Regions from separate parts of the Tritonibacter scottomollicae genome, predicted to be linked through region 4. Evidence: riboswitches for the same ligand, from Rfam matches in the RefSeq annotation. Region 4 holds a riboswitch; each other region holds the start of a gene.

Region 1 (7,362 bases), 1.1 Mb from region 4:
AGAAGCGCAAGTTCCACCTCGGCTATCGCCGCGCGGAGCTGCAGGCGGGCATGCCGGGCTTTGACACCGGCGACTTCCTGCGCGGGCATGAGTTCCATTACTCCACCATTCTGGATGAGCCCGACGCACCACTGGCGCGGGTCATGGATGCGGATGGCAACCCGGTGCCGGAGACCGGCTCGATTAAGGGCAACGTCACCGGCACCTTCTTCCATCTGATCACCGCAGAGCATGAGGGAGAGCACGCATGAGTGGCTTTGTCAGCTTTGTTTCCTCCGGTCCCGGCGATCCGGAGCTGTTGACGGTGAAGGCCGTAAAACGGCTGGAGGCGGCGGATGCGGTGCTGTTCGACGATCTGTCCTCGGGGCCAATCCTGGACCATGCCCATGCGGATGCGGATCTGGTGGGGGTCGGAAAACGCGCCGGGCGCCCCTCGCCGAAACAGGACCACGTCAGCAAACTGCTGGTGGAATACGCGCAATCCGGCGCCCAGGTCGTGCGGCTGAAATCCGGCGACAGCGGTGTTTTTGGCCGCTTGGAGGAAGAGCTGACCGCCCTGCGCGCCGCTGGCATCAAATACGAGATCATTCCCGGCGTCACCGCCGCCTCGGCCGCAGCAGCGGCGGCGGGCATTCCGCTGACGCGGCGGCTGACTGCGCGGCGGCTGCAGTTCATCACCGGCCATGACGTGACCGGCGGGTTGCCGGATCACATGAACCTCGCCGCCCTTGCCGATCCGGAGGCCACCACGGTGGTCTATATGGGCAAACGCACCTTTGCGTCGATGCTGGCGCTGCTGTTGGACGAAGGCCTGCCGCAGGACACGCCGGCGCTGGTGGCCCTCGGCGTCTCCACCCCGGCGCAGGAGCTGCACCGCACCACGGTGCAGGCGCTGCCTGAGCTGCTGGAGCGCATCGACAGCGCCGCGCCGGTGCTGATCCTTTACGGTCCGCTGGCGGATGAAGACGCGCCCGCATGACGCAGCCGACGCTCACGCTCTGCCGCAGCTGCAGCACTGCCGACCCGGACCTGCCACGACAGATCTCCGCGGCGCTGGCGGCGGCGGGGCTGAGCGCGACGCTGCAGCAGGTCGACTGCATGTCGGGCTGCGACCGCCCACAGACCCTGGCGATCCGCCAGAGCGGCAAGACCGCCTATCTGTTTGGCGAGATCACATCAGCGGATCTGCCCGATATCCTGACGTTCCTGCGCCTCTATGCCAGCAGCGCCGATGGCACGCTGCCGGATGCAAGGCCGCTGGGTGAGCTGCGGTTCAAGGCCATTGCCCGCATCCCCGCAGAGCTGCCCTGACCGCATCGCCAGAGGCTATCCGCCCTCCGCAAGCCCCCTGAAGATCACGGAACTGCCGCGAACAGCGCCTCCGGTGGCGTATTCACGCTTGACCGGAGCAAAGCGCGCAAGGCACAACAGATGCATACGGTGTCTGATGATGCAAAGCATCGGGACTGAAACGGGAATGAGGAACGGCGGACCCAATCGCGGCGCCGAAGCCCCAACCGCCCCCGCGACTGTGAGCGGCGAGCGACATTCTGAACCCACTGGCCTGCGTGCCGGGAAGGAGGATGATCGCCGTGACCCGCGAGTCAGGAGACCGGCCGTATGGAACGAGAACTTTATGTCTGCCGTCGGGTGTGACGGCACGGAGGACACACACATGACGACCAAGACGCTTACCTCGACCACATCCGTCTCCAGCATCATCCCGGCGCTTTTTGCCGTGGTTCTGGGTCTCGGCATCATCACCGTGACCGGCCATGTGCAGGCCTCGACCCTGCATGATGCGGCGCATGACGTGCGCCACGCCACCGGCTTTCCCTGCCACTAAGACCATGCTCGCACGTATTCTGACCAGCGCGTTGTTCGCTGGCGCTGCAGCGGGGCTGATCGTCGCCCTGCTGCAGCTTTTCTTCGTGCAGCCGGTGCTGTTGCATGCCGAACTTTATGAAACCGGCGCGCTGGTGCATTTCGGCGGTGATCCCGTCAGTGCCCATCCCGAGCTGCCGGGCCTGTTCGATGAGCCGATGCGCAACCTGCTGAGCGTCCTCTTCACCATGCTGACCTACACCGGCTACGCGCTCGTTCTGGTGGCGCTGATGTCGCAGGCGGAGCGTCAGGGCCATGTGGTCACCGCACGCCACGGCATCATCTGGGGGATTGCGGGATTTGTCGCCTTTCACTTCGCGCCCGGCTTCACCCTGGCCCCCGAAGTGCCCGGCGTCGCCGCCGCCGATGTCGGCGCGCGTCAGATCTGGTGGGTGGCCACCGTTGCGACCGCCGGCGTTGCCATGTGGCTGATCGCCTTTGGCGGCAAGCTGGTGTCCTACGTGGTGGCGGCGCTGCTGCTGATCGCCCCGCATGTGATCGGCGCGCCGGAACCCGATACGTTCACCGGCCCGGTGCCGACCGAGATCGGAGCGCTGTTTGCCGCGCGGGCCTTTGGCATCGGCATGGCCGCCTGGGTGCTGCTGGGCGCCTTTGCCGCCTATTTCTGGCAGACCGAGTCCGCCCGCGACGCAGCTGCAGCGTGACCCAGAACGCCTGATGATCCCCGCCGCGCACATCGCGCCCGGCGGGGATTTCCATATTGAAGGAAGACCCCATGTCCCGTTCGCTCGCCCTGTTTGCCATCGGTCTTGTCTTTGGCGGCGGCATCGGCTTGGTCACCGCCGCCGGAAATGGCGTGACCTTTGATGGCCACGACCACGGCGACCCCGCCCATCATGGCGGCGGCAGTCAAGCCGAGATGGCCGCACATGATCACTCCGCCATGGTCAATATGGCCGCTGGCCCGGAGGCCCCGGCGCTGGAGATTGCACTGACCCCCGATCCGATGTCGGGCTGGAACCTGCACGCGATGCCGCAGAATTTCCGCTTTGCGCCCGAAAACGCCTCCGGCGCTGATTTGGAGGGCGAAGGCCACGCCCATGTCTATGTCAACGGCGAAAAGATCGGGCGGCTCTATGGCCGCTGGATGCATATCGGCACGCTGCCCGAGGGTGAGGTGGAAGTGAAGGTCTCGTTGAACTCCAACAGCCACGGGGTTATCGCGGTTGACGGCAACCCGGTCGAGGCTGCGGTGACCGTGGACACGCGCTGATGGTGCGCTCCTGAGACCATGCCCTTGACCTGCCCCGGACACGGCACCAAGACCGGGGCAGATCTGACCGCCCATTTATTCTTGAGAGATTGCGCCCCATGCTCCACCTCAGCCTGATCGGTATCGGCACCGGCAACCCCAAGCATCTGACGTTGCAGGCGGTGGAAGCGCTCGGCGCGCAGGATCTGATCCTGATCCCCAACAAGGGTGCAGGCAAGGATGACCTTGCCGGGCTGCGCCAGGCGATCTGCGCCGAGGTGCTGGCGGGGGTCGCGCAGCCGCCGAAGATCGTCGAATTCGACCTGCCGGTGCGAGATCCAGCCACTGCCGACTATCGTCAGCGAGTGGATGACTGGCATGACGCGATTGCCGAGGTCTGGCAGGCGACCATGGCGGCGCATCTGCCGAAGGGGGGACGCGTGGGGTTTCTGGTCTGGGGGGATCCGTCGCTCTATGACAGCACCATGCGAATTGCCGAGCGTCTGCGCGCGCGGGTGGGGATGCAAATGCAGGTGATACCGGGCATCACCTCGATCCAGGCACTGACGGCCGCCCACGGCGTGCCGCTGAACGGCATTGGCGCGCCGGTGCAGATCACCACCGGGCGACGCCTGCGCGATCACGGCTGGCCCGAGGGCTGCGACACGCTGGTGATCATGCTGGACGGGGATTGCTCATTCCAGAGCCTTGAAGTGCCCGAAGAGGTGATGATCCATTGGTCTGCCTATGCGGGCATGGAGAATGAGATCAATATTGCCGGGCGCCTGTCCGAGGTGCAGGCGGAGATCCTCGCCACACGCGCCAGCGCCCGCGCCGATCACGGCTGGATCATGGATATCTACCTGTTACAGCGTCTGACCTAATCACCTGACCTGACCTGACCTGACCGCTCGGCCTGGCCGCGACGCGTGTCCTCATCAGCGGGGGCCTCCCGCCCGTCGCTGGCCGTGCCAGAGGCACAACCGCTCCCGTTGGGCATGGCGCCGGACCTGACGGTCCGGCGCCGCAGCCTGTCCGTAGGACAGGCTGCCCGGCCCAACCCCAAGCGGGGTCTTGCGTCAGCAAGGGACTGCGCGGGGGCGGGAGCTCCCCCTGCCCGACCTCCAACGGTCTGATTTCGGCGCGACACCACGGGCTCAGGCGTGGCTCAGACAGCGCCCTCCGGCAGGCCATGCACCGCGAGGGACTTGTTGCCGAACCGCTTGTCCTCTGTCACCTCGCGCCCGAACCATTCGGGCGGCACGAAGGCCTCCGCCGCAGCCTCATCGGCGAACTCCACCTCAACCATCTGCAATGGTGCCAGTGTGCCCTCGAAAATGTCGAACTCATACCCCCAGCCATCCGCCAGCACGCCGGTCCAGCGGGTCTTTTCCAGCCGCCGCCCTTCGGTGCCGGGCCAGAAGGTCTCATAGACCGTCCGGGTGATCTCCGCCTCGCGCTCTTCGCGCACCCGGCCCGCGCCGCCCTTCTGGGTGAGGAAGAACCGTTCCCCCTTCTGGCGCAGGCGCAGTTCGGTGCTGTCCTCCAACGCTGTCAGATAGCCTTGCTTGACCGGTGTCGCCGTGGCTGCGGTCAGATCGGGGCGCTCCGCAACCAGGTACTTCCGTTCGATCTCTTTCATGGCGATCCCTTTGTTCTCATAGCTGTCTTCCCCCCCGACACATGGGCGTTCACCTCGTCGAACAGCGCCAGATAGGCCCTGCCCGCCGGGCGCGTCCTTGCAAAGCACAGCGCCGGCTCACGATACACGCCCATCTTCTCCACATCGGTGGAAAACGGCAGCTCCGTGGACAGGAACAGCTTGCCATAGCTGTCACGCAGCCGCGCCATCGTCTCGCCATGCAGGGTCTTGCGCCCCTGCACCATGGAGAAGAAGGTCAGCAGCTTTGCGGTCTTCAGCCCGCTCTCCTTGAAAAACGCAAACAGCTGTTCGAAGCTGCGTTCGGAGAGGGTGGTCGGGATCACCGGCACCACCACCCTGTCGGCGGCCTTGAACACCGCCTCCGACAGCGAGGAGATGTTGGGTGGGCAATCCAGAATGATCACGTCATAATCGCCATCCACCGCTTTCAGCGCCTTTTTCAGGCGCGAGCGGCTGTTCTTCATCCGCGACAGAAACACGTCAAAGTCGCGGAAGGTCAGGTTGGCGGGCAGGATATCGAGGTTCTCGTAATCGCTGCCTCGGATCGCACGGGTGAAGCGGTCCACATCCTCAAAGAACTGCGTGTCCTTCAGCTTTTTCGACGGCTTCACCCGAAAATAAAAGCTCGACGCGCCCTGCGGGTCGAGATCGCACAGCAGGGTGCGTGCGCCGGACTGCGCATAGGCATAGGCAAGATTGACGGCCGCGGCGGTTTTGCCGACGCCGCCCTTGTTGCTGTAGCAGGCGATAATCTTCATGCGGCGGCTCCCTTACGCTGACACAGCGTCTTGATCTCGGCGCGGGTCTCGGCGCTGTTGAACTGGTCGAAATACGTCATCACCCGCGCCCGCTCTGCGCGCTGGCGCTGGTCGAGGATGGCGATCAGCGCGCCGATGCTTTGCGCCGCCTCCAGCCCCCTGGCACCGGTGACGGCAGGGTGCGTGGACATGAATGTGGCCAGAGAGTCCTTCTGCACAGAACAATCATTGAAGACCCCGAGGGTATCCTGCAGCGCCTTCATCCGCTTGATCAGGCGCTTGGCACTCTTGCCCGGGAACAGCGGCGCGAAGAACTCCAGCAGGTAGCGGAATTTCTTGCAGGCGATGCGCAATTCGTGAACGTCCTCATCCACGGTGTCGTCACCAATATGGGCAGCGATCTTGCAGATCTTGCGATAGCTCTTCCACACCAACTTGCGGGCGTAAACCTCCGCGCTGAGGCCGCCCGCCTCACCACGCACAAAACCATCGGGATGGGCGAACTGTTCTTCCAGTGCCGAGATCTTTTTCTGATAGCCCTTGCTTTTCAGGTGTTTGACGAGCTTCGCCTGCGCCCCGTCCCGTTCCGCGGCAAAGGCGTCGAACATCACCGACAGGCCCGGGCGCAGTTGCTCGGGCACCAGCGCATCATAGCCGGCGCGGTCCATCAGATAGACATCGAGGTCGCGCACCCGCCCCGTCGGCGCCATCAGGTCGGAAAATGCCGCCTTCAGCTCTGCCGTCTGCACAGAGCCAAAGACGCCTTTGAACAGGCTCAGCACCGAACGCACCTTGCGCAGGGCCACCCGATAGTCATGCAGAAACTCGGTGTCGTGGTCGCCGATCACGCCTGCTTCATTGGCGCGGGCCACGGCGATGTAATTGCGGATCGTCTCCACCGCCACGTCAAAGGCGGTCTCATGGCCGCTGAACCTCATCTTGGGCTTAGCCACATAGCGCGGCACATTCGGCGCCAGTGTGGTGAAGATGTGTTCGGCCTCCAGCGGCCCGGCGCCATGAGCCAAAAGCGCAGCACCCAGCCGGTCCGGCGCACGGGTATAGCCGCGCAGGGGCGACAAGGTCACCAGCGTGACGTGGCCCGCGTCACTGCCGACGGTCAGGATCTCGCCGCGCAGATGGGTCTTGGCCTCGTCATCCACCACCCGCAGGCTGTTTCGGTGGAGCGTGCCGCTGGCCATCGCCAGGAAGCAGCGCAGTGGGAATGTCTTCTCTGTCAGGCGCTTGACCGGCCCCTCGGGCAGATCGGCGGGGAACCTTGCGGCCTCGGCGGTGGCCTGACGCTGTGGTGGCGTTCCGGCAGCCAACATCGTGAGACTATCGTCGAACTCCAGCAAAACGCGGCCGGACTTTCGCAGCAGTTGATCGTGACAATCCAGCATGCGGAAGGACAGTGACATGTCCTCCGTGTCGAATTCCAGCCGCAGATCGCCCAGCGCAGTTGCTATTTCGGACCACTCGACAGCGCCGTCGAGCAGGAAACTATGGGACACTTCTGCTGTCATTTGCCTTTTTTCTTTGTTGTCTTCAGGTAGTCATCAATGAGCCGCTCGATGAGGCGCTGAATGCTGGTATCTTCTTCGATGGCCCGCAATTTCAGGGCTTTCAGCGTTTTGCCATCCAGACGCAGCGAGGTGTTCTTGCGCGCGGATTTGCTGATATCGGCTGTATCTTTGGGCATATTAGCGAACCTTCAATGTGACGTCATGATGTCACTTTTTCAAAGCTCTTGTCAAACAGGTACGATACGATCCCGGCCCTTGCGCGACAGACACGTGGGGGCAGCCGGCAGTGCTTGTGTCCGCGTTTTCATGGGCCGCGACCGC
Region 2 (7,362 bases), on a different replicon from region 4:
ATGCCGTCAGGCACCTCAAGCAATTGCAGAAGTTCTTCCGCCATGGTCTTGCCGGGTATTCTGGTCTCTGGTTCCGCGACTCTGCCAATCCTTGAGTGTTGCAGCAGGTCATTCAACAAGCGTTCCATTCTGCTGGTGCGACTTTTCAGCAGGTTCATGCTCTCTCGCGTGTCATCCGTCAAATAGGGTTCCAGATCTTCTTCGAGCCAAACCACGGCGTTGCTGATAACCCTGAGTGGGGCCTTCAGGTCATGCGAAGCGACATAGGCGAATTGATCGAGTTCGGCGTTGGATCTCTGCAAGGCCGCGATCAACGCCTCTGAGCGTTCTGTGGCGGCCGCCCGTCTCGTTACATCCCTAATCATGGCAATAAACCGCCCCTCACCTGCATATGTGGCGTGCTGCAATGTCAGATTGAGCACGATACGGGAGCCATCCGATCGAGTCATCGTGAGTTCGCGCATTCCAGCCTCCTCGGCGGCATGCGCATATGCAGCATCTTCTAGCAACCCTTGCGTAGCCTCTGCGTCAAAACCCAAAAGTTCCAAGAAGCGTGCGCCGCGTAATTCCGGTTCAGAGTTGCCGAGGATACGGCTGGCGGCGGGGTTTGCATCTTCGATGCTCCCGTCCTCGGATAAGGTCAGGATGCCTTCAGAGATATTGCTCAGAACCATGTCGAGGCGCTGTGTTTCGTGGATCAAGTCATTGGTCAGGCGTGTGAAATTCTGCGCTATGTCGGAGATTTCATCGTTGCCGCGGTACCTGTTGCTCAGTGGGTGAAGGGTCTGGCTGCTCTCGTTGATCTCAGACAGCAATACTTGCAGGGGGCGGAGCAATTTTGCAGAGAAGAGGTACCCGAGACCCGAGGCAAGGATGGTCAGCCAGAGCGCGTTGCCGACGTTCCGCCAAAGCTCATCCCGTGCCGCAGAGTACAAGTCATGCAGGTCGACCGTGGTTGCGATTCTGAACGTAAACGGGACCATTTCATTTCCGGTGTCGACCCGGCTGATGTACACGCCAATTTGATCTTTAAAGTGAACCAATCTACGTTCTGGAAAACTGGCAAGTTGCTCTAAACTTATCGTGTCTGGTTTGTCTTCGATATTGGCGTAGAAGTTTCTGTCGCCATCAGCGACAGGAATGCCCGCGATTTCAGAATTTTCAACTGAATAAAAGGTTTGTCCCAAGTCTTCGGAGCTGGAAGGGACAGTAAGCAGACTCGCAATATCTGCGTTTACCACGATCGCCCCGAGCAGGTTTCCGTGTTCGTCAACAACGCGTTTCATCGACCGCAGCATCGGAGGTCCTGATACCCTTTGGTGCTCCCGGTTGCGGGTAACGTTCGAAAACAGAATGTCTGAAGTGGGATCGGCCTGTAGAGCTTTAATATATGGTTCTTCGCCCTTGGACTGAAGGTCGTCTTGAGGAACGACTTGGACATCTCCATTGTCTTGATCTACGCGGGCGAATTCAGACCAGTTGTTTTCTGCCAGGATCAGCCGAATCTGACTGTAGCCACTGCGATTGCCGATGATGCTGATGAAAAGCGTTTCAAGCCGAGCGCGCCAATCGGCGAGTGTTGACCCATCCAGCGGATCGCGGTTGTCGATCGCTTCGCGGGTCCGGATGATCCCGGAAATTGGCGGGAAGCCAACGATCATCTCCGAATCCTGGCGCATTTTTGTCAGCGTATCAACGATGTAGCGCGTGTGTGTTTCGTGATTGCGCTGTATCAGCTCTTCTGCGTGAGCGTGAATACGTTGAATGGTGTCTTGATAATTGATGGCGAAGAAGACACTGAAAGACGCTCCAGAAACAAGGCATACTACCAGCGCGACTTTTAGCTTTATAGAGATCCACCTTGGCGACACGATAGTCACCTCTCCGGATAAGGAATTCAAACCTGCGCTACAGTAAAACCGCTGCGCCTAACTCATGTGTATGCCGGGGCGGGTACCCCTACTGAAGGCGTTTTCGCAACTCGGTGACCGTAAGGCGACGACCCTCACCCACGACGCTTTCAAGATCGTCCATAAAGGCTACCAGATCCTTTGCACCGCGTTCAAACATCGACAGGTTCGAGAGCAGCGTCGGGTCGATAGCATCATCGCTGCGCGCCTGCATCTTGACCGCTCGCACGCCCATCATGCTTCTGCGCAGTAGCTCGCGCATTTCTGGCCCGCAGCTCACCATGAAACGTTCAAAAATCGACTTTAGCTCTGACTCTGACGCGCGCGCATCCGTGAGCGCCCCGTAAAGCGCACGTCGTTCGATGGCCGATGTCACCGATTTTATCAGCGCATCAACCGTGAGTTCGTCCTTGACGATATAGTCGGCACACCCCCGACGCATGGCTTCGACTGCAACATGGTAGTCGACCGAGGACGTGAGCATGATCGGAACCGCGCCGACCTGATCTTCATGCGACAGCAGGATGCCAAGCGCGTCGAGGCCTGTATCCATGCCCAGATCGTGGTCGATGAAGACCAGATCGAACGCGTCCACATCGAGGCATTCACGCATTTCAGCCAGGTTTGCAGCTTCGGTAAAATCTACCATGAGCCCGGCTTTGCGACAGATCTTCAGCAGTCGCATACGATCAATTTCGTCATCATCAATGGACAGGACGTTCAGGAGAACCGGTTTCGCTCCCGACATCAGTGCGTAGTCTTGTACGTTCATTTTTGACATGTTTTGACCTTTTACTAACAACAAGTTGCGGTTGAAGCCGTACTGCTCCTTGCACCGCACCTGAATGTTATCCCCAAAGATAACGTGTTTTCAAAAGAAAGACTTGTCGAATTGAATTAATGAACTCCTGCTTGAATGCGGAAAGCCGTACCATTTAATTCGCCAAACCATCGCATATGTTGCTTTTATTGGAGCGTTTGCGCCCACTTGATGATGGTAAAACGGACAAAAGCACGTCTCGATGTTCTGAACACCGACATCGTGTGCGGCATGGATACGCGGCGCGCCCTTACCATCTGCGGCATGCGGTCAGGACCATCGAAGATCCCTGTGCGACCCCCGTGTTCGCCACGCCGAATGCATCGGCGCGTATTGAGCGCTCCGTTGCGGTCATGTCTGTCTTGGGGGGCGGTGTGGACGACGCCGAGCAAGAATTGTGGCGCGGGCGTCGCGCTTGTCTCGAACTCAATAAACAATGTCGCAATTCGCGGATCTGGTTTTTCGAATCTCGGTACAACTCAGTCTCAAGAGGTGCTGCGCGGAGCGATCCGTGTGGAGAATTTGGGAAGCCGGTGAAACTCCGGCGCTGCCCCCGCAACGGTCATGGAACCCGCGCGCGCGACATCAGCCACTGGGTGGAGGACCCCGGGAAGGCGTTGCGCTCCGACCAATTGGTCAGTTCCTGAGCCCGGAAACCAGCCTCAACAGATATCGTCAACCGCGGGCGGCGGTTTGGGCATCTTGCAGGGCGCGGCTTCCTCCGCCGCGGCCTAACGGGTTCCCTGTGCCGTCCGAACAACCAACCAACCGCAGTCGCGCCGCACATGTCGGACGCAGGCGGCAGGGGAGTCAGGAAATGAACAGCAATATCAATGCGCTGATCGCAAACCACCAGCCGGGACACGGGCTGGCGCAGGCATTTTACAACAATGCTGATGTGTTCCAGACCGATCTGCAGGAGATTTTCTACAAGGAGTGGCTGTTTGCCATTCCTGCCTGCGAGCTGGAAAAATCAGGCAGCTACGTCACGCAGCAGATTGGCACGTACAACGTGATCATCGTGCGCGGGTCCGACGACGTAATCCGTGCGTTTCACAACTCCTGCCGTCACCGGGGATCGGTGATCTGCAAGGCGAAGAAGGGCAACAACCCAAAGCTGGTCTGTCCCTATCACCAGTGGACCTATGAGCTGGATGGCCGCCTGCTGTGGGCCCGAGACATGGGACCGGATTTTGATGCCAGCAAACACGGTTTGAAGACAGTGCACTGTCGTGAACTTGCCGGGCTCGTCTACATTTGCCTTGCGGATGAGGCGCCGGACTTTGAGCATTTTGCAGAGATCACACGCCCCTACCTGGAGGTGCACGACCTGTCGAATGCCAAGGTTGCCTATGAGAGCTCGATCATCGAGCAGGGCAACTGGAAACTGGTCTGGGAAAACAACCGTGAGTGTTATCACTGTGGCGGCAACCACCCGTCGCTATGCCGGACATTCCCGGATGATCCATCGATCACCGGTATCGAAGGCGGCGAAACGCCCGCAACTCTGCAGGCGCATTTCAACCGTTGCGAGCAGGCAGGGATGCCGGCGGAATTCTATCTGAACGCTGATGGTCAGTTCCGCGTGGCCCGTATGCCGCTGAAAGAGGGCGCCGAGAGCTATACGCTCGATGGTAAGACCGCAGTGCGCCGCTGGTTGGGGCGGGCGCCGTTCGCCGATGCCGGATCGCTGTTGAAGTTCCACTACCCGACCACCTGGAACCACTTCCTGTCGGACCATTCCATTGTGTTCCGGGTCACTCCGATCAGTGCGACCGAAACCGAAGTCACCACCAAATGGCTGGTCCATAAGGATGCTGTTGAAGGGGTGGACTATGACCTCAACCGACTGACCGAGGTCTGGATCGCAACCAACGACGAAGACCGCGAAGTGGTCGAGTACAATCAGATGGGCATCAATTCACCTGCCTACGAGCCCGGTCCCTATTCCCAGGTTCAGGAAAGCGGCGTGCTGCAGTTCGTGCAGTGGTACCTCGATACCCTCAAGCGCAATTGCGCCCCTCAGACCTTGGCGGCGGAGTAACAGAACATGCCGAAAATCAGTGAACGCACAATCTGGAAAGATACTGAGATGCTGGAATGCGTCTCCATCATTCCAGAGATGGAGAACACCGCCTCATTCACCTTCAAGGCGCCATCCGGGGCGTTGTTCGACTTTGATCCCGGTCAGTTCATGACGTTGGAAATCCCGGTTCCGGGTGGTCCGTTGCACCGGACATATACAATCTCCTCGTCGCCGTCGCGGCCACGCAACGTGACGATCACAGCCAAGGCCCAGGCGGACAGTATCGGCACCCGCTGGATGCTCGACAACCTGCGCCCCGGCAGCCGGATCAAGGCGATCGGACCCGCTGGTCTGTTTACGAATGCAAACAGTTCAGCAAAGAAATTCCTCTTTATTTCTGCGGGCTCCGGCATCACCCCGATGATGTCGATGACCACCAATATGTGGGATGACGGCGATAATCTGGACATCGTGTTTGTGAACTGTGCCAAACGCCCGTCGGAGATCATATTCCGTCAGCGACTGGAGCAGATGGCGAGCCGCTCAGAAAAGCTGGACCTGAAGTTTGTTGTTGAAGAGCCGGACCTCTATCGGCCCTGGACCGGATATCAGGGTGTGTTCAATCAGCTGATGCTGGGCCTGATGGCCCCGGATTATCTTGAGCGCGAGGTCTATTGCTGCGGGCCGGAGCCTTTCATGCAGGCGGTGCGGGATGCGTTGGCCGGTCTCGGTTTCGATATGGACAACTACCATCAGGAGAGTTTCCACGCGCCGGTTGCGAATGAAGCCGAACAGCCTGATCTCGATGATGTTGTTCTCGATGACGAGACCTCGGCAGAAATCACCTTCGCAACATCCGGGGTGACCGCCAAAGTTGCGGAAACGGACACGGTTCTGGCTGCGGCACGGGCCAACGGGCTGAACATTCCGTCCGGCTGCACATTCGGGGTCTGCGGCACCTGCAAAGTGAAGAAAACCGCTGGCGATGTGCACATGGTCCACAATGGCGGCATTTCGGATGACGACATCGAGGCCGGCTATATTTTGGCGTGCTGCTCCAACCCGATCGGCAAGGTTTCTGTCGAAATTTGAGCCTGCTGACGGTCAAAAGAATCCCCCGTCGCGCCTAGGGGCTGGGCGCGACGGGATTTATGACGCGGGAAACAGCCAGCTCACAGCCGAGCGCGAAAGCCGCATTGGGCGCGAGGCGGTCGCCGCAGACGTTCTCAATCGGTTGGCGAAGAGTGGCCCTGCATGTCGATTTCCAGAAGCAGAGGGCCGTCAAGCGGCAGGATCTGCGTCAGTGCATCACGCAAGTCGTCTGGAGATGTGCGCTTGAAACCAAGGCGATAAGACGCAGCGACGGCCTCAAAGTCCGGTGCGCCCGGATGGCAACCTGTGGCGGTGATGCCTGCACCTTCCATAGCATTTGCGATCTCGAGAAAGGCATTGTTGTTCCAGACAACAAAGAGGATCGGCAGGTTCTCATCGCTTGCCACGCCAAGTTCCGGAAGGGTGAATTGCGCGCCACCATCTCCCATCATCGCCACGATTGGAGCAGTGGGATCCGCCAGGGCCGCACCGATGGCTGCGGGAATCGCGTATCCCAGCGCGCCAAATCCGGTGGCGCCATTGAACCAACCGCCAGGGCGATCATGATCATAGGCCAGATTGGCAGCATATATTGCTTGGGTTGAATCCCCCACCATAATGGAGCCGGGCAGGGCGTCTCGGAGTGTCTCCACTTGGCCAATAAGCGCACCGTAGCTTGGCGCAAGGGCCTCGACTTCGGCCAAAGCTGCGGCACGGGTTTTGTGGGCACGCTCCGCGCCGTCGCCGGGCACGCGCGCTGGAATTGCGCTGGCAAGCTGCGTCAAACAAGGGCCCACATCGCCCACCGTAGTAGCCTCTGCCGGATGACGGGCGAGCTGTTCTGCGCAGATGTCGATGCGGAGCAGGGACGCCATGTCGGGATAGGTCCCGGTGGCATACATATCGTAGTCCGTCGGGCCGAGCTCGGTTCCAAATGCCAGCACGCAGTCGGCCTCCTCGATCAGGTTGCGGACGGTTTGCAACGAGGGGCTTGCCGCCACCGTAAGCGCATGACCGTGCATCAAGCCGCGCGCGTTCACGGTCTGGATGACCGGGGCGTCGAGCTTCTCGGCAAGTTCGGCCAGGGCTGCGTCCGCGGTACGGCAGCCCCCGCCAGCGAGGATCACAGGGCGTTCGCTTTGCGCAAGCCGTTGCACGATGGCGGAGAGGTCAGGCACAGCGGCTGTCGTGGGAGCAGAGATTTTGAGCGCATCTGGCCCTTCAAGGTCCATGACATCGGTTGGAACCTCGATATGGACCGGGGCAGGGCGCCCGCTCAGTGCATCGAATGTACGATCCAGCGCGCCTTCGAGGTCGGCGGCGGCGCAAACCTGTTCGGCATGTTTTGCAACAGTTTGGGAGAGCTTCAGCTGGTCAGGCAGTTCATGCAGCAGCCCCAGCCCCTTGCCAAGGCTATCGCGCCGGTTGACGCCGGTCACTACGACCATCGGAATACTGTCGGCCCTCGCCTGAGCCATTGGGGTCAGCGTATTGACGAGCCCGGGCCCGGTAAT
Region 3 (7,362 bases), 1.1 Mb from region 4:
AGTAGCTCTCGCCGCCGATCAGACGCACCAGAACGCCCTTTGCGCCCTCCAGCGTCTGTTCCGCGTAGACATCGACCGAGAGCGGATGCTTCAGCGCCACCAGATTGGCAAGCCGAGTGGAGGGGAGTTTGCCGTCCGCGCGGTGCCAGCCCGCCGCAAAGGCGCCGAGATCGCTGTCGGAAAAGGACAGCACCACCAGATCGCCGGGGGTCTGCCCGACGTCATAGGGGGTGTCTGTTTCTCCGAGCCCGTGGCTTTCGCGGAAGACGACGTGCATGAGGTTGGTCCGCTTCGTTCAAATCGGAGAGGGCAGCGTCCGACCCTGTGTGGGTGCGAAGCGCCCTCCCGGGGGGAGGGTCGGGCGCTGCCCGGCGTGTCCGCCGGGCGGGACCTCATGGCGAGAGGTCAGCGCCCTTGGTGTTGAAACTCAGGCCCCGAGATCGGCGTGGATGCCTGCTGTGTCGATGTTATCATGCTCGGCGATTACCACCAGCTGGGTCTTGCGCGGCTGCGTGCCCCAGGGTTGGTCGTATTGAGCGCGCAGGCGTTCGCCCACGGCCTGTACCAGCATGCGCATCGGTTTTCCTTCCACGGCCACATAGCCCTTGACGCGCAGGATGTTGCGGGCGCGGGCCATCTCGATGATGCGAGTTTGCAGCGCTTCGGGATCGGATACTTCGCCCATTTCGACCACGATGGACTCAAAATCGTCATGTTCATGATCGTGGTGGCCGTCATGGTGGCTTGGGCGCGCGTCGAGATCGTCTTCGGCGGCAGCGCCAAGGCCAAGGATCACGCGGGGATCGATCACACCTTCGGTCATCGGCAGGATCGGCAGCTTGCGCGGGGCCTCGGCTTCGATCACCGCGCGGGCCTTCTCGACGCCCGCCTCGCCGGCCAGATCCGCCTTGGACAAGAGCACGATATCGGCGCAGGAGATCTGGTCCTCAAAAACCTCGGACAGAGGTGTTTCGTGATCCAGGCTCTCGTCCGCCTCGCGCTGGGCCTGCACGGCGTCCAGATCGGGGGCAAACTGGCCTTTGGCGACGGCCTCGGCATCGGCCAGGGTGATCACCCCGTCCACCGTGATGCGCGAGCGGATGGCGGGCCAGTCGAAGGCCTTCAAGAGCGGCTTCGGCAGCGCCAGACCGGAGGTTTCAATGACGATATGCTCGGGCGGTTCCGGCAGCGCCATGAGGCTCTCGATAGTGGGGATGAAATCATCGGCCACGGTGCAGCAGATGCAGCCATTGGCCAGTTCCATGATGTTCTCCGCCGGGCAGCTCTCGTCGGCGCAGGATTTCAGGATGTCGCCATCGACACCGGCAGTGCCAAATTCATTCACCACCACGGCGAGGCGCTTGCCTTGCGGGTTCTGCATCAGGTGACGGATCAGCGTGGTCTTGCCGGCGCCGAGAAAGCCGGTGATGACGGTAACGGGGATCTTGTTCAATGTGCTCATGGTCGGCCTTTCAAGGTCAGTCCTGCGCCAGTGCGGCAGGGGGCATTTCTGTGGGGGCGTCGGAGCCCTCGGACGAGGCGTTTGATGCCGCCGCCGGGGACAGCTCGACCCCGGGCATGGAGACCGGCGGAATGCGGGCGATCGACTGCTTGCGGAACACCACGGGGCGTTCGCGCCAGGGCACAAATCCGGTGTCGGTGGCGGCATAGGCGGCAGCGCCTGCGAGGATGTCGTCCAGATGGGTGTCGGGGTCGAGATCGCCGTAGATATAGCTCCAACGCTCCGGCCCGCCGGAGAGATGCAGCGTGCAGCTGCGGCTGCAGGCGGAGAGGCATTCGACGCCGCGCACGGTGACGCCCTCGGGCAGGGGGGCGCCTGCAAGGCGATCCGCAAGGATGCGTCCCGGGCGGATGGCCTCCGGGTCGGCGCCTTCGGGACGGCAGGTGGTGCAAACGGTCAGGACAACCGGCTCCGGGCTCTGGCTCGGGGTGTCTCCCATGCGGCCTTGTCTCCTCCTTCTGGGCGGAAGCGGGGCCGGGCCAGCAAGGGGCACCGACGCCATGGAGTGACGGCAAGCCCTCGACCGGTCGCGGAACACCCCGTCCGCCGGTTCAAAACGCGTGTTGGCAGGTCTCCCGGCTTGCGGATGCCAGGGCGGATCTGCCCTGACGGTCATCCCGCCTTCCCGGTGCGACCCCATCGGGGTATGCGCCAGTGGCGTCGGGAGACCTCTCCGGTCACGGTCGCGGGGGCGGCTGTGCTTGAGGGCGCGCGGGACGCCCATGTCACATTCCCTCTTCGCCCGAAGGGTGTCATCTTCGGGAACCAACGAAATTCCCTTGCGCCATGGCGGCACTCTTTGTCAAGACATGGGGTCAGACAGCAGGAGTGACCCCCGTGAGCGACGAGACCACCGCAAAGACCGAAAACGACATCTCTGAGGAGGAAGCGGCGCGCCACGCCTCCAAAATGGCGAAGAAGAAGGCCGCCCGCGACCGGATGATGAAAACGAAGGATGGCGAAAAAGGCCTGATTATCGTCCACACCGGCCCCGGCAAGGGAAAATCCTCCTCGGGATTCGGCATGGTGATGCGCTGCATCGCCCATGGCATGCCCTCGGCGGTGGTGCAGTTCATCAAGGGCGCCTGGCAGACCGGCGAGCGCACGTTGATCGAGGAGAATTTCGCCGACCTGTGCCAATTCTACGCCATGGGCGAGGGCTTCACCTGGGAAACACAGGACAAGGCCCGCGATATCGCTGCCGCTCGCGCCGGTTGGGAGAAGGCAAAGGAGATGATCCTGGACGAGCGCAACACCATGGTGCTGCTCGACGAGATCAACATCGCGCTGCGCTACGAGTATCTGGATTTGCAGGAGGTTCTGGAGTTCCTGGTGGAGCACAAGCCGCCGATGACTCATGTGGTGCTGACTGGGCGCAACGCCAAGGAAGAGCTGATCGAGATCGCCGATCTGGTGACCGAGATGACGCAGGTGAAGCATCCGTTCCGCGCCGGGATCAAGGCGCAGAAGGGTGTGGAATTCTGAAGCGTCGGGCCTTGTGGCTGGTCTTGGGATGCGAGGCTCTGCCTCGCGCTCCGAGGTATTTGGAAAAAGATGAAGGGGTTGTTGCGACCTTTGGTTCTGCTGTGCAGGTCAGGGGAGCTGACCTATTGTTTCGTGCGCGAAACAACGGGGCAGTCTTGCTGATACTTTTTATGCGCGTTGCAAGAGTTGCGCGCGCATAAATCTGGGGCGCGCGCAACAGGGGGCATCAGGGGTAGACCTGTCAGGCCGCCAGTTGTGCGGCTCTGTCGCGGATATAGGTATCGACGGCGGCGCGCTCTGCCTCGTTCAAGCGCAGGCCCAGTTTCGTGCGCCGCCAGAGATAATCCTCGCCCGAGCGCACCCACTCACGGGTGATCGCCCAATCGAGTTCCCGGGCGGTGATCGTCGCGCCAAAGCTTTGGCCCAGATCAGCCTCTTCCTTGGCGTCGGACAGTAGGTCCCAGGCCTCGGTGCCATAGGCGCGCAGCAGGCGGCGCACGGCATAGGGCGTCAGGAACGGGTAGTCGCGGGCGAGCCTGTCGCGCAGCTTTGCCACATCCTCCACCGGGAAGTCGCCGCCGGGCAGCGGCACGCCGGCGGTCCAATTGTCGGAGAGGTCGGGAAAGGCCTCGCCGATCTTGGCCAGTGCGGCCTCGGCCAGTTTGCGGTAGGTGGTGATCTTGCCGCCAAACACGTTCAAGAGCGGCGCCTGCGTCTGATCCAGGGTCAGCACATATTCGCGCGTTGCGGCGGAGGCGGAGCTGGCGCCGTCGTCATAGAGCGGTCGCACGCCGGAATAGGTCCAGACGATCTGATCGCGGGAAACGGGTTTTTCGAAGTAGTTCGACGCAAAATCAACCAGATAGTCCTGTTCTTCCTCGGTGCAGACCGGCTTGGTCTCTGGGTCGGGATGGTCCGCATCAGTGGTGCCGATGAGGGTGAAATCCTCCTCGTAGGGGATGGCGAAAATGATGCGACCGTCCTGACCCTGGAAGAAATAGCAGCGCCCGTGATCGTAGAGTTTCGGCACGACGATATGGCTGCCGCGCACCAGTCGCACGCTCTCTCGGCTGTTTTGGCCCAGCTTTTGACGCAGCACATCCGCCACCCAGGGACCGCCCGCGTTCACGAGCATCTTGGCGCGGCGCGTGGTCTCTTCGCCGGTGGCGAGATCCTTCAGACGGATCTCCCAGTGGTCGGCGTGGCGGGTGGCGTTGACCACTTCGGTGCGGGTCAGGATTTCCGCCCCTCGGGTCTCGGCATCACGGGCGTTGAGCACCACGAGCCGGGCGTCCTCGACCCAGCAGTCGGAATACTCAAACGCCTTTTTGAACTTTGAGTTCAGGGGCTTGCCTGCCTCATCCGTGGTCAGATCAACGGTTGAGGTGCCGGGCAGGATGCCGCGTTTGCCAAGCGTGTCATACATGAACAGACCCAAGCGGATCAGCCAGGCCGGGCGGCGGCCCTTCATCCACGGCATGAAAGTGGTCAGCAGCTTGGATGTCGGCGTGGTGTTATCGAACCGCATGTCCTTGTGGAAGGGCAGCACAAAGCGCATCGGCCAGGAGATATGCGGCATGGCGCGTAGCAGCACCTCGCGTTCGATCAGCGCTTCCTGCACCAGCCGAAACTCGAAATACTCCAGATAGCGCAAGCCCCCGTGGAACAGTTTGGTGGAGGCCGAGGAGGTGGCGGAGGCGAGATCGTTCTTCTCTGCCAATGCGACCGACAGGCCACGACCGGCGGCGTCGCGGGCGATGCCGCAGCCGTTGATGCCGCCGCCAATGACAAAAAGATCGGTGATGTCGGAGGTGTGAGCTGTATCAGTCATTTTCGCTGCTTTCGGTTTCCGGGTTGCCGTCCGCAATGAGGATTCGGGTGCCGGAGGCGGCTGCGGCCTCGGCGAATTCCGGCGGTACGGGGCGGTCGGTGATGACAATATCCAGCTCCGCCAGCGCGCAGATGCGCACCGGAGCGGAGCGGTCGAATTTACTGCCGTCGCAGATCAGGATGCGGGTGCGAGCGTTTTGCAGGATGGCGCGGGCGACGGAAACTTCGCGGGCGTCATGGTCGAGGATGGCACCGTCCGCATCGAGGGCAGAGGCACCGATCACGGCATAGTCGACCTTGTAGCGGTTGATGAAGGCCACCGCCTCTTCGCCGACAATGGCGCCATCGCTTTGGCGGATAGAGCCGCCGACAAGGATCAGATCGCGTGTTTCCTTGTCCATCATCATATTGATAATATTGATATTGTTGGACAGGAGGGTGAGCCCGGCATGGCCAGAGAGTGCGCGTGCCACCTGTTCGGTGGAGGTGCCTATATTCAGCGCGATGGAGCAATTCTCCGGGATCACATCGGCAGCCAGCACCGCCATGGCGCGTTTGCCGGCGGCATTCAGGCTGCGCCGTTCCCCGTAGCCGCGATTGGCGGCAGAGGCGATGCGCACCGCGCCACCATGCACCCGGCTGAGTTGGCCACGCGCCGACAGGTCGCGCAGGTCGGTGCGCACGGTCTGCAAAGACACACCAAAGCGGCGCGCGAGGTCTTCGACCTCGACACGATCCTGCGCTGTGAGCAGGGAGAGGATTTCGTTTTGGCGGTCGCTTGCGTCCATTGGCTTTCCTTTTCGTGGTCAGGTATAGCGAATGGCGCGCGTTTTGTCACGTACGGATTTCGTTGTGATGTGTCGAGGGTGTAAAGCGAAAGCCCTTCGCGCAAATGCACAAAGGGCTTTCGCTTCGCATTTGGATTGAGGTTCGCCCGGACAAGGGCCGGGCAGCCCCCGACCTCCCCCACGGGAGGGGGCTTCACCCCCACCCGAGGTCGGGGGTCGCCCTTCGTGCGCTCAAACCAGCGGGATCAGATGGTTGTCCCAGGCCAGGGGGGCGGTGGCGAGAGTTTCGACCTGCGTGCCGATACGGGCCACGGCGCCGGTGCCGGTGCTCGCGAGAAAGCCCGCGCGGGTGGTGGCCAGGCCGCAGACGTCTGCCAGCGCGTGTTCTGCCAGCAGCGCGCCGCTGGCACAGTCCATCACTTGCACCACACCGCCACGCGGCGAGGTCACTGCGACCTGCGTCTCATCCCCGGAAAATGCAATGGAGCCGCCATAGCCACTGAGATTGCGCAGGCGCGGGTCGTCCTCCCCCATCAGTCGGGGCGTTTCGCCGGGGAAATGCAGGCCGACAATGGGCACATCGGCGCCCAGATCGCCCTGCCACTGCATCGCAAAGCCCACGGTGCCATCGCTGCGCACGGCGATATGGCGGATGGAGTTCTTGTGCAGATCAGCGGGCAGTTCCATCTGTTCCTGTATCTCGCCCGACAGGCTCAGATAGCTGAGGTTGGGGCGCATGAACGGGATGTTCAGTTTGGCGCGGCCCGAATCCGGGTGGGTCTCGATGCCGCCATTGGCCACCACAAGGCCGGGGGCGTCACGGCGCAAACGCATTTCATGCGGGCCGATGCCGCCGGAGCGAAACTGGCCGATGCGGCGGTAATCGCGCGCGTTCCAGACCCCGATCATGCCTTCGCCGCTTTCATAAGCGTTCTCAGTGGTGTACATTACCTCTCCTTCCGGAGAGAACACGCCGTGGCCATAGAAATGGTGGCCCTTCGGTGGCTCCAGTCGCGCCAGTTGGGCACCGGTGCGGCAGTCGATCACATCGGCAAAGCGGCCCGGACGGCGGGCAAAGGCCACCGCCTCTGGCCGTGTGGGATGCGCGCTGGCGGCATGGCCCCGGTCGGGCAGGGAGTGGCGAAACAGCACCTCGCCCGCCGCAGACAGACCCGCAACCACAAACAGCCCCAACTCGTCCTTGCCCGCAGACAGATAGGCGGGCGCGCCCGCGTCGGCCCAGGTGGCGGAAGGGGCCATGCTGCTGGCCATGAGGCCTGCAATGAAGCCGCGTCGAGAGGGCATTTGAAAACTCCTGTCCGTGATCGAAAAAGGGGCGTGAGGGCGTCTGGTCAGTCGCCATCCAGCGCGTTGAACCCGGCCTCCACCCCCAGTCGGGGGCCAAGGTCCAACGCCGCGATGTCTTTGATCGCGCGCACATCCTGTTGCAGTGTCTCCAGCAGGAAGCGGCGCTGCGGATCACTGACCCCGGCAAAGCTCGGGTCATCCGCGAGGTTTGCAGCGTGGCGGTCGGCCTTGTCGAAAACTTGGGTCAGATGTTGCGACAGCTCCGCGTCCCCATCCGACAGAAGCAGCGCCAGCTGGCGCAGGCTGTCGAGCTGGAGTTCCACATGGCGCAGGGAGCGGCCAGAACGGCGCACCTCGGCGCGGTTGGGGCGCGGGTTGTCAAATGTGCCAAGCGGGCGACCAATGCGCATATCGCCAAGGATTTCCAGC
Region 4 (7,362 bases):
CGCGCAAAGACCAATTTCCTCGCCAATGTCAGCCATGAAATACGCACGCCACTGAATGGCGTGCTGGGGATGGTATCGGTATTGAGCGATACTGTGTTGGATAGCGAGCAGCAGGAATACCTGAAGGTCATCGAAGGCTCCGGGCAAGTTCTGCTCACAACGATCGGGGATGTGCTTGATCTGTCCAAAATCGAAGCAGAGCAGATGGTGCTGGAAAACAGCCCCTTCGTTCTGCGAGACATCGTCAAGGGCGCAGGCTCCCTGTTTGCGGCAACGGCGGGCGAGAAGGGATTGACGTTGAGCGTCGACATCGAGGACAGCTTGCCCAAGGTTATCAACGGGGATGTTCACCGGTTTCGACAAGTACTGCACAACCTCGTTTCAAACGCCGTCAAGTTTACCGAAGTCGGACAGGTTTTGATAAGCGCCAGAGCCATTGACGATGGCATGACCCTATTGGTGCGTGTCAGCGATACCGGGCCTGGGGTGCCCGACGAGGCTCGTGATGCGATCTTCCAGCCGTTTCGTCAGGCCGATAGCAGTGATACGCGAAAATTCGGTGGCACTGGCCTGGGGCTTTCAATCTCCCGAGAGCTTTGTCATCTGATGGGGGGGGAATTGCGACTGGCACCTTCCGCTCCAAAGGGTGCGGTATTCGAAATCAGACTGCCCTTGATCCCGGCAGATGATATCTTGGATCTCGAAAACCGCCCTGACGCGTTCTCAGATGTATTGCCCGTTATGCCCGTGATGGATGTTCTGGTGGTCGACGACAACAAGACAAACAGGTTCATTTTGGAAAAGTTCCTGTCTTCATCATCCTACCGGGTTCAATCCGTCTCAAGTGGAGCAGAAGCAATCGAACTGGCGCGCGATCTGGCGTTCGATATCATCTTGATGGATATTCAAATGCCTGGAATGGATGGGGTCGAGACCACTCGACGGATCCGCTCTCTGGAGCAGGCAGGCGCGCGCGAGCCCGGGTTTATTGTGGCTGTGACTGCGAATACGATGCCGGAGCAATCGGCTCACTACCTGTCGGCGGGCATGGATGAGGTATTGGCAAAGCCGGTGTCCAAAGAGCCATTTCTTAAGATGATCCAAACCGTTCGCCGCAAGGTCGCGCAGTGCGCCGAAGACAAGGCGGCGTTGCCGCGGTGACCGACATAACCCGGCGGGCAGACGGCATTGGGCAGGACCTATTGCGCAAACAAGACCGCCAAGAACAGGCTCCATACCACTCTCTGTGCACGAGACCTCCACCCGGAAGGTGATCGAATGGTCTCTCTCGGCGCACCTGGCATCCATATTTTCGCGTGATTATGCAGTCTGAAGCAACGACGACAGTTTCGCCATGCCGCTTGACAGTGATTGCGCTGCTGACGCAAGAGAGGGGCGATGGTTCCCCGACGCCAAAGGCAAGTGGGATGAAAAGGGAATTCGGTGAGGAGGAGCCCAGAGGCGCCAAATCCGAAACTGCCCCCGCAACTGTAAGCGGCAAGTGCCCCGTCACGCACCACTGATCCACCGGGATCGGGAAGGGACGAGAGCGCAATGATCCGCAAGTCAGGAGACCTGCCATCACGACTGTAAACCAAGCGGGCGGTGGGCCTGCGGAGGACGTGATGACAGATGCCAAAGGTCTTATGAACCGCAGCGACCCGTCTCCTGTCAGGAGGTTGGTATGCACGCGTATCTTTACCTGATTTCCGCCACCTATGTGAGCGCGCAACGCTTTGCCATGTTGGCACAAAAGCTCGAAGGCGCAACTGCGGGTCCTGCATTGGCGATCCGGCTGGAAGCGGAAGGTGCGGGCCTCTGGTCTGCTCTTGATGAATTGCGCGCACGCGGCGCAACACGAATTGATCTGCGGCCCGTGGGGTTGCCGTTTTCGCAGTCATTGGAGAAATGGCTTCCCGGGGCTGCAGGCGCATGGCTTGCCCGGCAGGACCTGCCAGTGCCCGAGTTGTATTTTGCTGCCAGCCCAGAAAGTGACATGGGTGTGATCACTGCAGTCGCCCGGGCCGAGCTGCCAATGCGCCGAATTTCTGCGCAGCCACAGGGGGAAAGAGGCAAGGGCTGGGACCTGCCACCAGCTCATCAGCACCACTTGTTGGTCTGCACGGGGCCTCGCTGTCACGTGAAAGACGCCCCAAACCTCGCCGACGTCCTGAAAGTCGAAATCCGTCGGGCAGGGCTTGGGGACAGTTGTCTCGTCACCACGACGGGCTGTGTTTTTCCCTGCAACGCCGGCCCGGTGATCGTGCACTACCCGCGTGGGGACTGGTATCGCATGGCGGACCGTGCGCACATTCAGAATTTTGTCGCCACCGTTCTTGCGCGCGGTGGCAGGCTTGAATCACTTATTTTCCATCAAACTGGAGTCTCCCATGAAACTGCGTAGCCTGCTGCTGCCGCTTGGTCTTTTTGCTTCCGCTGCACACGCTGACCCTATCAAAGTCGAAAGCTGCGGCGTGTCTCATACGTTTGAAAGCGTGCCATCCCGGACCATAACCCTGAACCAGCAGGCTACAGAAGTCATGTTGGCCCTAGGGCTCGAGGAATCTCTGGTCGGCACGGCCTATATGGACGACGCAATTCCGGAGCAATGGCGGGCCGCGTATAACAGTATTCCTGTGCTGGCAGAGAAATACCCAGCCGCCGAGGTGGTGTTGGCGAAAGAACCAGACTTTCTTTTTGCAGGATTTGGGTCAGCGTTTTCCGAGGACAACCTGGGCGCGGCAGAGAAGTGGCACGGGTTGGGTATCGGGACCTATCTTGTGGATGCCTCCTGCAAGGTCAAACACCCGAAGGATGTTCCGCTGACGGTTGAGCCGATCTTTCATGACATCGAAACTGTCGGAAAGCTGTTCGCGGTCGAAGCCCATGCTGATGAGCTTGTAACGGGGCTGAAGGCACGCCTCGATGTGGTGCAGGAGGACCCGGCAGGCGCGGAACAAACGGCATTCATCTATGATAGCGGCACCGATACGCCGTTTTCGATCGGGTGTTGCGGTGGCCCTGCGTTGCTGGCCAAGCTGACCGGGCTCGAGAGTATCAGCGCCGATGTGCCTGGTACTTGGGTGGATTTGTCGTGGGAGCGTGTGATGGCGGCCGACCCGGATGTGATCCTGTTAATCGAAGCGGATTGGTCCACGGCTGCGGACAAGCGTGCGCATATGGAGGCCGATCCGGTACTGAGTGAGCTTCGGGCCGTCAAAGAAGGGCGCTTCGTGACCGTGCCCTTTTCCGAAACCCTGCTGGGCATGCGATTTGTTGATGGGGTCGAGACCGTTAACCGCCAACTCGCCGGGTTGAAGTAAGTGTCACGGGGATCGCCACTGTTGCTGCCGCTGTCCGTCGTTGCGTTGTTCCTCGCGATGGCGGCCGGTATCCTATGGGGGACGGCTGAGATCTCATGGAGCGAGCGGTTGGCGATTCTCATGCGGAGCGAGGACGCTCCGCGCGGTCTGTCTCTGATCATCTGGCAGTGGCGTGTCCCACGTGTGCTGGCGGTTGGCATGATTGGTGCGGGGCTGACGCTTGCGGGGGTGTTGATGCAGACGGCGCTGCGCAATCCTATGGCCGACCCGTACCTGATGGGGTTGTCCTCCGGTGCGTCGGCGGCGGCTGTGGGGGCGATCATCTGGTTTCCCGCCAGTGTGACGACGACGCTTGGGCTGCCGTTGATTGCATTTCTAGGCGCGGCATCCGCGTTCCTGTTGACCATCGGCCTATCCACCCGGCGCGGGAGGTCTCTCGACCCGTTGGTGGTTATCTTGGCGGGAGTTGCCGTGTCTCTGATGTTCCAGGCATTGACCGCGTTTTTCCTCTATGTCGGTGATCCGCACGCGACCCGCAATGCCATGGGCTGGTTGATGGGAACCGCTGCAGGGACCGATTGGCAGGAACTTCCGCTGTTGTTTGCGGTGTTGCTTGTGTCCCTAGCTTTGGCCCTCTTCACGACGTCAAAACTGGATGCGACACTTCTCGGTGATGAGCGTGCGCTGTCGCTTGGGGTGCATGTGGGACGTATGCGCGTCCTTGTTTTTCTCATTACCGTCGCTCTGACAGGTGTGGCTGTCGCGGTTGCGGGTATCGTTGGGTTTATCGGCTTGATCTTGCCCCATATGGGACGTTTGCTGGTGGGCGCCCGTCACCGAGTTTTGATTCCTCAGGCAATGGTGTTGGGGGCGGTCACCTTGATCCTTGTCGACTTGGCCTGTCGGGTTGTGCTGGCCCCGGAAGAGCTTCCGCTTGGAGTCCTGCTGGCTTTGCTGGCGGCGCCGCCGTTCATCTACATATTACGAGGTATGTCACGTGTCCGCTGATCCCATCCTTGAAATTCGCGATCTCTCCATTGCCGTTGGAGGTCTGCCCTACGTGAGCAACCTGTCACTGTCGGTCGGTCGTGGTCGTTTTCATGGGCTGCTGGGGCCAAACGGGGCGGGCAAGACCACCGTATTGCGGGCACTCTACCGTGCGTTGCAGCCGCAAGCAGGCGAAGTCCTGCTGGATGGCCAACCGCAACAGGGTTTCAGCCCAGCGGCATGGTCCCGACGCGTTGGCGCATTGGTGCAGGGCGGTGGCTTGCTGTCCGGCTTGACGCCGGCTGATATCGTGGAAATCGGGCTGACCATGCGCGCAATGACCGCCCGAGACCGGGGACGCGCGACACAAGACGCATTGCAGCTGGTGGGACTGGCCGACAAGGCGGAGCAGGATGCCGAGAGCCTGTCTGGCGGGGAATTGCAGCGATGTTACTTCGCGCAGCTTCTGGCCTGCGATCCCGAAGTCTATGTACTGGACGAGCCAACCAACCATCTGGATCTGCACTACCAGCTGCGCTTGCTCGATGAGGTGAAGCGACGAGGACGTACCGCCATCGTATCATTTCATGACCTCGGTATCGCTGCGCGCTACTGTGACTATGTGCATTTGATGTGTGATGGCGCTCTGGTCGCGGAGGGAGAGCCTGCCGCGGTTTTGACCAGAGATGTCCTGTGCCGCTACTATCGGGTGGACGGTGTTCTTGAGGGGCATAGTCTCAGACTGGAGGGGCCGGTCCTTGACGATAGGTCCGCCCCCGCGCCGTTGATGCATGTTGCTGAGTAGCGCTGCGCCCTTCAGGCGACCTTGTCGGAGCGGTGCATCTCATCCCAACCTTGGTCGGCACCAGCAGAACGCGGCGTATCCTGTTCGATCTTGAAGCGTTTGACGGATGCCACGAGTTTTGCGGCTTCGTTGCGCAACAATTGTGCCGATGCTGCCGTTTCTTCGAGCATGGCAGCGTTTTGCTGCGAACTCTGATCGAGCTGGGTCACCGCGGAATTGACCTCTGTCAGGCTGCTTGACTGATCCACCGTGGCGGCCGCGATCTGGTCCACCATCGTCACCATGTTCGTAACCGTTTCCTTGATGGCGTTCAGCTCTATGCCGGTGCGGCTGACAAGCTCCACGCCTTGGGTCACCTCGTTGGAACTATGACGGATCAACTGGTTGATTTCCTCGGTGGCATCGGCAGAGCGCTGCGCCAAAGCTCGCACTTCAGATGCAACGACTGCAAATCCCGCGCCTGCTTCGCCGGCGCGCGCGGCTTCGACACCCGCATTCAGCGCCAAGAGGTTTGTCTGGAACGACACGCCCTCGATCATGTCGGTGATCTTGCTGATGGCCTCGGAAGCTTCGCGAATTCGGTTGATCGAGGCGGTGGTTTCCTCGGCTACGACAAGCGTGGAGTTCACTCGATTTTGTGCGTCCTGTACAAAGGCATGCGCTTGCTTTGAATTGGACGCCGTGCCTTTCACGGCATCGCTCAATACCTGCATCGCACCTGAAGTCTCCTCCAGAGATGCGGCAGAGTCCTCACCCCGTTTGGAGGCATCCAGCGAAGCAGATGCGATTTCGTTGGCCGTGTGGTTCAGCGTGACGCTGCTTTCGGCAAGTTGCTTGATCACCCCGGTAAGTGTCTGGCTCAATTCGTCGACTGCGCTTGATATTTCCGAGAACACGCCTTTGTGGTTGTCCGGCATGCGTTCTGTCAGGTCACCCTGAGATAGGGCATTGATCGTGAACCGCACATCGCCAAGACCTCTTTCTACCACGTCGCCGATCGCGTTGACCCCATGTCCAAGCACGGCGAAGTCCCCGCTGTCATCCTCTATCGGAATGCGCAGTGAGAAATCCCCTTCCGCACAGGCGCTTATGACTTTGGAAATTTCGGTAGAAAGACGGTCCTTTTCTTGCTGTCCCTTCCGAAAGTTCTCGATTGCTTTGCAGACAGCCTTCACTTCTCTGATGGCGGATCGAGGGGTCTCCTCGTCGAATTGTCCAGCCAGCATTTTTTCCAGAACTGTTTGCACGCGCAGCAAGGGCTTCGCAATCTTCTGAGCGAGGGTAAAGGCCAGCGTCACGAATATGGCAAGCCCAATCAAACCTGCGACAGCCGCGCGTTGCACCAGAACCTGTTGCGCCGCCTTTGAGGTGATGACGACCTCTTCTCGACGCTGATGTATATTTTGCAAAATCCCGGCAAGGATCGGTTCTGCTGCAGCATATCGATCAGACAATGTTTCGGTCAGCTGCTTTGCGCTGAGGGTCTCTTTGACATAGGCGCTGAAGCTATCCTGATAGTGGGTCAGGAGCTGCTCGATTTCCGCCTGTTGGTCCGCGCTGTCATAGTAGGAGGTCGGGAAGTTGCGGAATTCGTCAACCCGGGCGTTCAGCCGGTCCAGGTATTTTGTGTTCTGCCGCATTATGAAATCTTTTTCATGCCGGCGCATCATCAGCATCTTTACCTGCATTTCCGGATAGCTTGTATTCTTCAGGCTTTCCTCGACCTCGTGAACTGCCTTACGCAATTGCCCCTGTAGTCCGGTTGTCTCGTCAAAGCCGAGCGCCCTGTTGCTCTCCACAACATCGGCAAAGCTGGTCGCATAGGCGGTCACGGCGGTTTGAAGAGCCGTTAGATCTGCCGCGGACTGGTCCAAGCCATTGAGCTCGCCCAACTGTGTTTGTGCAGAAAGCAGTGTCTCGTTCAGATGTGCAATGACATCCGCGTGCCGCGCGACATCGGCGTCGCCCAAGCGCAGGAGAAAGTCCTTTTCCGCTCGGCGTGCCTGCAAGAATGCAAGTTCCAGCTGCACGATCGTCGCATCCAGTTCCTGAATTTTCTCGATTTCAGTCTGGTGGCCGTCCCGCGCATCGTGTGTGTAAAAGGACAGGCCGATCAGGGAAAACATGATAAGGGCCGCCAGTCCGACGATGGACAGGATTGCGGTACGGATGGAGATACTCATGGGCATCGCGAGTCTCATGTACAGTTTCGATGCCATTTTTATATCGAGAATAAGTTAAGTTATC

What was found. A riboswitch is a leader RNA that binds a small molecule or an ion and turns the genes downstream of it on or off. The one in region 4 is predicted to bind cobalamin.
Region 1: it holds a riboswitch for cobalamin, as region 4 does, so the genes downstream of both, R1T40_RS10635 (CbtB domain-containing protein) here and R1T40_RS15880 ((2Fe-2S) ferredoxin domain-containing protein) in region 4, are expected to answer to the same signal.
Region 2: it holds a riboswitch for cobalamin, as region 4 does, so the genes downstream of both, R1T40_RS00635 (aromatic ring-hydroxylating oxygenase subunit alpha) here and R1T40_RS15880 ((2Fe-2S) ferredoxin domain-containing protein) in region 4, are expected to answer to the same signal.
Region 3: it holds a riboswitch for cobalamin, as region 4 does, so the genes downstream of both, R1T40_RS10565 (DUF1636 domain-containing protein) here and R1T40_RS15880 ((2Fe-2S) ferredoxin domain-containing protein) in region 4, are expected to answer to the same signal.

What each region holds. Positions count from the first base shown of each region.
Region 1 covers NZ_CP136704.1:2,088,792-2,096,153, forward strand. The annotation lists gene R1T40_RS10620 (cobyrinate a,c-diamide synthase) at 1-251, shown strand, start outside; gene cobA (uroporphyrinogen-III C-methyltransferase) at 248-979, shown strand; gene R1T40_RS10630 (DUF1636 family protein) at 976-1,311, shown strand; cobalamin riboswitch at 1,422-1,635, shown strand; gene R1T40_RS10635 (CbtB domain-containing protein) at 1,676-1,846, shown strand; gene R1T40_RS10640 (CbtA family protein) at 1,851-2,549, shown strand; gene R1T40_RS10645 (hypothetical protein) at 2,621-3,118, shown strand; gene cobF (precorrin-6A synthase (deacetylating)) at 3,217-3,981, shown strand; gene R1T40_RS10655 (CYTH domain-containing protein) at 4,266-4,739, opposite strand; gene R1T40_RS10660 (ParA family protein) at 4,736-5,518, opposite strand; gene R1T40_RS10665 (CHAD domain-containing protein) at 5,515-7,041, opposite strand; gene R1T40_RS10670 (ribbon-helix-helix protein, CopG family) at 7,038-7,217, opposite strand.
Region 2 covers NZ_CP136702.1:151,314-158,675, forward strand. The annotation lists gene R1T40_RS00625 (sensor histidine kinase) at 1-1,880, opposite strand, end outside; gene R1T40_RS00630 (response regulator) at 1,960-2,691, opposite strand; cobalamin riboswitch at 3,204-3,409, shown strand; gene R1T40_RS00635 (aromatic ring-hydroxylating oxygenase subunit alpha) at 3,548-4,774, shown strand; gene R1T40_RS00640 (hybrid-cluster NAD(P)-dependent oxidoreductase) at 4,781-5,848, shown strand; gene R1T40_RS00645 (5-guanidino-2-oxopentanoate decarboxylase) at 5,983-7,362, opposite strand, start outside.
Region 3 covers NZ_CP136704.1:2,070,815-2,078,176, reverse strand. The annotation lists gene cobN (cobaltochelatase subunit CobN) at 1-277, opposite strand, end outside; gene cobW (cobalamin biosynthesis protein CobW) at 428-1,462, opposite strand; gene R1T40_RS10565 (DUF1636 domain-containing protein) at 1,479-1,961, opposite strand; cobalamin riboswitch at 2,071-2,307, opposite strand; gene cobO (cob(I)yrinic acid a,c-diamide adenosyltransferase) at 2,360-3,007, shown strand; gene glpD (glycerol-3-phosphate dehydrogenase) at 3,249-4,838, opposite strand; gene R1T40_RS10550 (DeoR/GlpR family DNA-binding transcription regulator) at 4,831-5,625, opposite strand; gene R1T40_RS10545 (DUF1513 domain-containing protein) at 5,857-6,930, opposite strand; gene R1T40_RS10540 (imelysin family protein) at 6,978-7,362, opposite strand, start outside.
Region 4 covers NZ_CP136704.1:3,189,788-3,197,149, reverse strand. The annotation lists gene R1T40_RS15885 (hybrid sensor histidine kinase/response regulator) at 1-1,161, shown strand, start outside; cobalamin riboswitch at 1,383-1,597, shown strand; gene R1T40_RS15880 ((2Fe-2S) ferredoxin domain-containing protein) at 1,685-2,404, shown strand; gene R1T40_RS15875 (ABC transporter substrate-binding protein) at 2,391-3,323, shown strand; gene R1T40_RS15870 (FecCD family ABC transporter permease) at 3,345-4,331, shown strand; gene R1T40_RS15865 (ABC transporter ATP-binding protein) at 4,321-5,115, shown strand; gene R1T40_RS15860 (methyl-accepting chemotaxis protein) at 5,127-7,304, opposite strand.